Regions from separate parts of the Ureibacillus suwonensis genome, predicted to be linked through region 2. Evidence: riboswitches for the same ligand, from Rfam matches in the RefSeq annotation. Region 2 holds a riboswitch; the other holds the start of a gene.

Evidence for each region. A riboswitch is a leader RNA that binds a small molecule or an ion and turns the genes downstream of it on or off. The one in region 2 is predicted to bind FMN.
Region 1: another riboswitch for FMN. It lies ahead of ribE (riboflavin synthase); the one in region 2 lies ahead of ACFPOH_RS04755 (ECF transporter S component).

The regions. Positions count from the first base shown of each region.
Region 1 is NZ_JBHSNQ010000080.1:22,928-26,369, forward strand. Features, by position in the region: gene ACFPOH_RS09680 (bifunctional 3,4-dihydroxy-2-butanone-4-phosphate synthase/GTP cyclohydrolase II) at 1-704, opposite strand, end outside; gene ribE (riboflavin synthase) at 719-1,363, opposite strand; FMN riboswitch at 1,591-1,725, opposite strand; gene rlmD (23S rRNA (uracil(1939)-C(5))-methyltransferase RlmD) at 1,871-3,256, shown strand; gene ACFPOH_RS09695 (tetratricopeptide repeat-containing glycosyltransferase family 2 protein) at 3,438-3,442, shown strand, end outside.
Region 2 is NZ_JBHSNQ010000048.1:73,603-77,044, reverse strand. Features, by position in the region: gene ACFPOH_RS04760 (hypothetical protein) at 1-855, shown strand, start outside; FMN riboswitch at 995-1,130, shown strand; gene ACFPOH_RS04755 (ECF transporter S component) at 1,359-1,940, shown strand; gene ACFPOH_RS04750 (TlpA disulfide reductase family protein) at 2,019-2,669, shown strand; gene ACFPOH_RS04745 (cupin domain-containing protein) at 2,710-3,006, shown strand; gene fabI (enoyl-ACP reductase FabI) at 3,051-3,442, opposite strand, start outside.

The sequences.
Region 1 (3,442 bases), on a different contig from region 2:
GCCACATGCTCCAAGCCGTCAATTTCGTTCTCATAACCGATCATTTGGAAATCCCCATAAGTCGTTGGCATTTTGACAGAGGCCGCCCGTTTCACAACCTTTTCATTTCTAAAGCGATAGCGGACCAATTCTTCAATGGAAATAATTTTTAAATCATGGACTTCTGCGAACTTCAAGAGATCGTCAAGACGGGACATTCTGCCGTCATCCCCCATGATTTCGCAAATCACCCCTGCCGGAAAAGCGCCGGCAATGCGGGCCAAATCCACCGCAGCCTCTGTATGCCCTTGTCTTTCCAACACGCCGTTTTTCTTGGCGATGAGCGGGAAAACGTGGCCCGGTCTTCTGAAATCGGATTTTTCCGCATCCGCTTCGAGCATTTTTAAAATCGTTGTCGAGCGTTCGTAGGCGCTGATACCGGTAGTTGTACTCACATGGTCGATGCTTACTGTAAATGCCGTTTGGTGATTGTCGGTATTATGGGCGACCATCGCATGCAAATCCAGCTTTTCCGCCAATTCTTCCGTTATTGGGGTACAAATCAACCCGCGGCCGTATGTCGCCATAAAATTGATGACTTCCGGTGTGGCATGTTCCGCCAAAGCGACCAAATCCCCTTCATTTTCCCGGTTCTCATCATCCACCACGATGATGGTTTTCCCTTTTTTCAAGTCTTCTATTGCTTCTTCAATTGTATTTAACATATCAACCACCATCCTTAAAATCCGTTTTGAGTCAAAAATTCCAATGTAATGTTTGATTCTTCTTTAGTATTTATTCTCTTCAAATGATGCAACACATATTTTCCGAGCATATCCGTTTCTATATTCACCTGATCGCCGATTCCCTTCATTCCCAAAATCGTTTCTGCATACGTATGCGGAATGAGCGAAATGGTGATGGCCGTGTCACTGACTCCAAAAATGGTCAAACTTGTTCCATCGACGGTGATGGAACCTTTCGGAATGCATTGTTCCAGCAGCTCTTTCGGGATTTCGATTTCGTAATACACGGCATTGGATACCGGTTTCTTGCTGCGGATTGTTCCCACTCCATCCACATGTCCGGAAACGATATGCCCTCCAAAACGGCCGCCAGCTGCCATTGCCCTTTCCAAATTGACATAGTCTCCTTTTTTCAACTGATGAATCGTCGTCGCCTTCACCGTTTCCGGCATGACATCGACCGTCATCTCGTCCTTCGTTAAATGTGTCACCGTTAAACAAACGCCATTGACAGCAATACTATCTCCAAGAGACGCATCAGACACGATTTTTGGCGAGCGGATCACAATCTTCATACTTTTCTCGTCTTTTTCAATCCCAGTGACAATCCCTTTATCCTCAATAATTCCGGTAAACATGAAAATCCCCCTTTTCCAATATATACAAGTAAAAAACCCCGCTAAGTCGCCTTAACGGGGTTGGGAGAACGATGAAATTTTTAGGCAGCACAAAAAAGCCTTGAATCAGGCCCATTTTAAAAATACACCTAAATAAAAAACTCCCGCCAAATTGCGGGAGAACGGATTGCAAAAAAGTGAATACGAAAGTAAGCCATTAATCAGCGGACTAATGGACTTTCTCACAAACCATCCTTCTCCCATCCAGACTTTCACTGTCGGCTTTGGATTCGCACCAAATCCTGCTCGAAAAGAGCTCGCGGGCTTAGAAGCAATGCTTCATCACCGCCGGCTGGGAATTTCACCCGACCCCGAAGGATATGAAAGAATATTCAGTTTATATTTTATATAACAATAACATTTATTCTGAAGAAAATCCATACATATGGCTAACTTATTCTTATGAAATTTTACCTTCCCTTATTCGGTTGCTATAATATTTGAAGATGAAATAAAGGACGTGAAAGTATGTCTGATAAAGTAAAAATCGAAATCGGTCAAAAATTCCCTTTAACAATAAAAAGGCTTGGCATTAATGGAGAAGGGGTCGGTTTTTTTAAGCGGAATGTCATTTTTGTGAAAGGCGCCCTTCCCGGTGAAGTCATCACAGCAAAAGTATCGAAAATCCATCCCAATTATGCCGAGGCGGAAATTGTACGAATAAGAGAATCTTCAAAACACCGTGTCAATCCGCCTTGCGCGGTCTACGAGCAATGCGGCGGATGCCAATTGCAGCATTTGTCTTATGAAGGACAACTGAAAGAAAAGCGCGACATTGTGATTCAATCGCTGGAAAAATTCGTTCCGCATATTGCAGAAAAAGTGGAGATAAGACCTGCAATAGGGATGGAGAATCCTTGGCATTATCGAAACAAGAGCGCTTTTCAAGTCCGTAAAATCGGACATGAAGTGAAGGCTGGGCTATTTATTGAAGGAACAAACAAACTTTTAAATCTTGATGACTGCCTTGTGCAGCATCCTGCCACAACAAAGATCACGGTCGGCATCCGGAATCTTTTGGAACAACTCGGCATCCCGATCTATGATGGAAAATCAAAAGGAATCATTCGCACCATCGTTGTCCGGACAGGCATTCAAACCGGAGAAACGCAAGTCTGCCTCGTCACAACAAAAAAAGATATTCCTCGTAAAAAGGAATTAGTTCAAGGCATTAAAGAATTAGATTCCAGTATCGTTTCCATCACCCAAAATATCAATCCGGCCAAAACTTCCCTCATTTTTGGGGATGAGACGATTGTGCTTGACGGCAAGGAAACGATTCATGAACAATTGGGCGGGCTTTCTTTTGATTTGTCTTCCCGTGCGTTTTTTCAATTAAATCCTGAGCAAACAGTCGTATTATATGATGAAATCAAAAAAGCGGCACAACTCTCCGGCAACGAAACCGTGGTCGATGCTTACTGCGGCGTTGGAACGATTGGGCTGTGGCTGGCGAAAGACGCAAAAGAAGTGCGGGGAATGGATGTCGTTCCGGAATCCGTTGAAGATGCGAGAAAGAATGCCCGGAAACACGGATTTTCTCACGCGAAATTCTTCACCGGCACAGCGGAAGAATGGCTCAAGAAGTGGGCGAATGAAGGATTTGTTCCGGATGTTGTCACGGTCGATCCGCCGCGCACCGGCCTTGCGCCAAGTTTTATCAATACCGTATTAAACATTAAGCCAAAGCGGTTTGTCTATACCTCCTGCAATCCTTCCACTTTCGCCAGGGATTTAAAAGAACTGATAAAAATGTACAAAGTGGAGTATATCCAGCCCGTTGACATGTTCCCTCAAACAGCCAGGGTTGAAGTGGTCGCGAAATTAACATTAAAACACAAATGCCTGACTTGAGATCGGGGGCAGCCAGTGCCATTTACTATGCCAGAATCATCGTCCTGCGCCGCGCGCTCACACAAGGTGATTATCGTTTCATCGGTAATCACCTTTTTCTTTTATTAATCAACTGGCGGTTTCGAAATCTCTAATCGCCACATATATATATAAAATGTATTAATGCTTAAGGAGTGTAAGGATGCC
Region 2 (3,442 bases):
GTGGGAACGGATAACAGAACGGCTGTATATCCTGATCAAACGGAAGGGAACACCCTTTTCCGAATCGGTCTTGCAAGCAAAGATGCGGACAGCATACCGGTAACGATTGTGATTCCGAACGAAAAAATACTCGAAGATTTTGGAAAAAACGATCCGTCGCAAGTAGAAATGTACAAAGTATACGCTCCCCGATTAAACGAACAGGCATTGGGCTTTATCGACTATCATCCTTACGAGGGAGAAATCACCGAGAAGAATGGAAAAGTGATTCATGTTTTGCCGGAGAATCATCCATATGACGTTGCATCGGCAGCCCTTTCAACCTATTTTGCTACCTTGTCCGACACTTTTTCTTCTTATAGTGAAGTGGAATTTGCCGATCAAAACCATCAACCAAAGATATTGAAGGAAGTGGGAAAAGAATATTCGCTTCAGATTACAAAGGAAACAACACAATATAGCTACTTCAAATATGTACAAGAGGATGGCTCCGCGTTTTTGGCGCCAAATTTCAGAGAAACTTTTCCGAATGTCGAAAAGGCGATGGAAGCATTAAAGGTGAATACCAATGATGTCTATCAATCGGTCATCTTGCCAAATGTCGATTATTCGGTCAGCGTTGAGAAGGATTTGGTGAAAATCACCTTTAAAGAACCTTTGGATCTTTTCAATTATAATCAAGTGGAAGCAATGCAAATGATTGAGGGGATGCTTTTGACTGCCGCAGGATTCAACAAGGCGGTACAGTTCGAAAACATTGTCCAATCGGAATGGGAAGGATTTGACTTCTCAAAACCATTGCCAATCCCGGTTGGTCCGAATAAATTGCCGTATACGGTATTGGAAAATGAATAAAAGTGAATGGAACTGGTGCATGGAAACGCGGAAAAAATACCGTTACATGAACAGGATGCCATATCATTTTTCATATCAATGAACATATTCCTTTACAAATATTCAGTATTCTCATATAATAAGGCTAAATTGAATAATGATTCATCTTCGGGGCAGGGTGAAATTCCCGACCGGCGGTGTTAGAACTTCGTGTTCTTAAGCCCGCGAGCTCATTTTGAGCAGGATTTGGTGAGATTCCAAAGCCGACAGTATAGTCTGGATGGGAGAAGATGGTATGGTCGTTTTTCGTTATGGGCAGTCATTGCACATGACAGACTTGGTGTTGGAATTTTTTGTAATATCCAACGCGCATTTCTTCATGGTCTTTTTAGTCATGTGTTGTCTCTAATTGTATCCTTTTCTCCCTTATGCAAGTTCGCATAAGGGATTTTTATTTGTAACGAAGCCGACTGATGCCTTTCTTCTTGCGAGTTGAATCAACAAGCAAAGAGGAGAGAGTGTTAATGAAAAAGATGAAAGTGCGATCATTCGTAACAGTTGCAATGCTATCAAGCATCTCATTTATTTTGATGTTTTTAAATTTCCCGCTTCCGTATTTTCCTGTATTTTTGGAAATCGATTTCAGCGATGTTCCTGCATTGATTGCCGCCATTACAATGGGGCCGGTTGCAGGTATTCTGGTGGAACTTATTAAAAATATTTTGAATTGGCTATTTATCGGCGCACCGACAGGGGTACCGGTGGGACATATGGCAAACTTTGCGACAGGTCTCTTATTTATTCTGCCAGTTTATTATATTTATAAGAAAACCAATTCCATCAAAGGGTTAATTTTAGGACTGGTTGCAGGAACATTTTCCATGTCGATTGGCATGAGCGTTTTAAATTACGTCGCCTTCTTGCCGATGTACACGTATTTCTTGGGAATGGGAAGCTTTGATGTGAAGGAAACCATCGTTCTTGGCATTTTGCCGTTCAATATCATCAAAGGCATCTTATTGATGGTGCTTGTATTGATGTTGTTCAGAACGATGAGAAAATGGATAGAGAGCCAAAGGGCACAATATTTATTGCAAAAACAATAAAAAAGTAAGGGGAGTTTGCATGACGGCAAACTCCTTTTTTATGTTTTCGATTCATATATTGCTATAAAGGATGGTGTTATGGGAAAAAGAAATGTATCCATTTTTTTCTTATTGCTGATTGTCACTACGATGGTTTGGACAATCTATTCGAGCTTTTTCAAAGAACGGACAAGTGAGGGGGAGATGTTTACAGAAGACGAGTTTATTGATTTTCTATATCAAAATTTAGGGATGGAGGAACCGCACGATATTGTACCGTTGGATGCAACGGATGGACATTCTCATGATGAGGAGTTGGAAACTTCCTATCAGCCGATGAATGTTGAAGCACTGGATTTTCAGTTAAAAACGATTCATAATGAAACTATCCGATTGTCAGAATTAAAAGGAAAGAAAATTCTGCTCAATTTTTGGACAAGTTGGTGCCCACCTTGCAAGGAGGAAATGCAAGAGCTGAATGAATTCTATGATCAATATGCCATAAGGAACGATATCGAGATATTGGCCATTAATGTGACGGATCAAGAGTTTTCAATCGATGATGTGAGAGATTTTTCGGTCCAGTACCAATTGCAGTTTCCTGTTTTGCTTGATGAGCGTGGGGAAGTTTCAAAGAAATATCAAATCATGACGATTCCAACAAGTTTTATTATTCATGAAGACGGTACGGTGATTGAAAAAATTGTTGGCCCTGTCACAAAAGATGTCTTATTGGAGAAGTTTCAATAAAGGAAAAGTATTGTAAAAGAAGAGATTGGAGGAATCCTTTGTGCAAGTCATTTCTACACCATATGTTCTAAATGAAAGAAAAAAGCAGGCAGGAAAAGTTTTTGAAACGTCAAAAGCCCAAGTGCTCAATATCCAATTGAAATCCGGCGAATCCATTCCGGACCATTTTGCCGATTGCGATGTGTTGATTATTGTACGCAGTGGGATCGTATCATTTACGGTGAATGATGAAACAGTCGAGTTGACGAGCGAATCTTTATTGCACATGGAACCGAAAGAAGTGCACAGCCTGACCGCGAAGGAAGATGCAGACGTTGTGGTTGTCAAAATAAAATAAGACATGAAAAAAGTAGTACAAACCGTTTGTACTACTTTTCATTATTACCCCATAATGTGGTAACCGGAGTCGACATAAATCGTTTCCCCGGTGATGCCCCGGGAGATGTCGCTGAGCATAACGACCGTCATATCGCCGACTTCTTCTTTGTTTGTATTGCGTTTCAACGGGGAAACCTCTTCGTAACGATGAAGGGCTTCATTGAAGCTAGGAACCCCTTTTGCCGCAAGTGTGCGGATTGCACCGGCTGAAATCGCATTGACGCGGATCCCTTCTTTGCCCAAATCAGCAGCCAAATAGCGGACGGATGCTTCCAAAGCCGCTTTTGCCACACCCATCACGTTGTAACCTTCAAGAACCCGTTCTGCCCCCAAATAGGACATCGTGACAATGGATGCGCCTTCCGTCATATATGGACGGGCCGCTCTTGTGACCG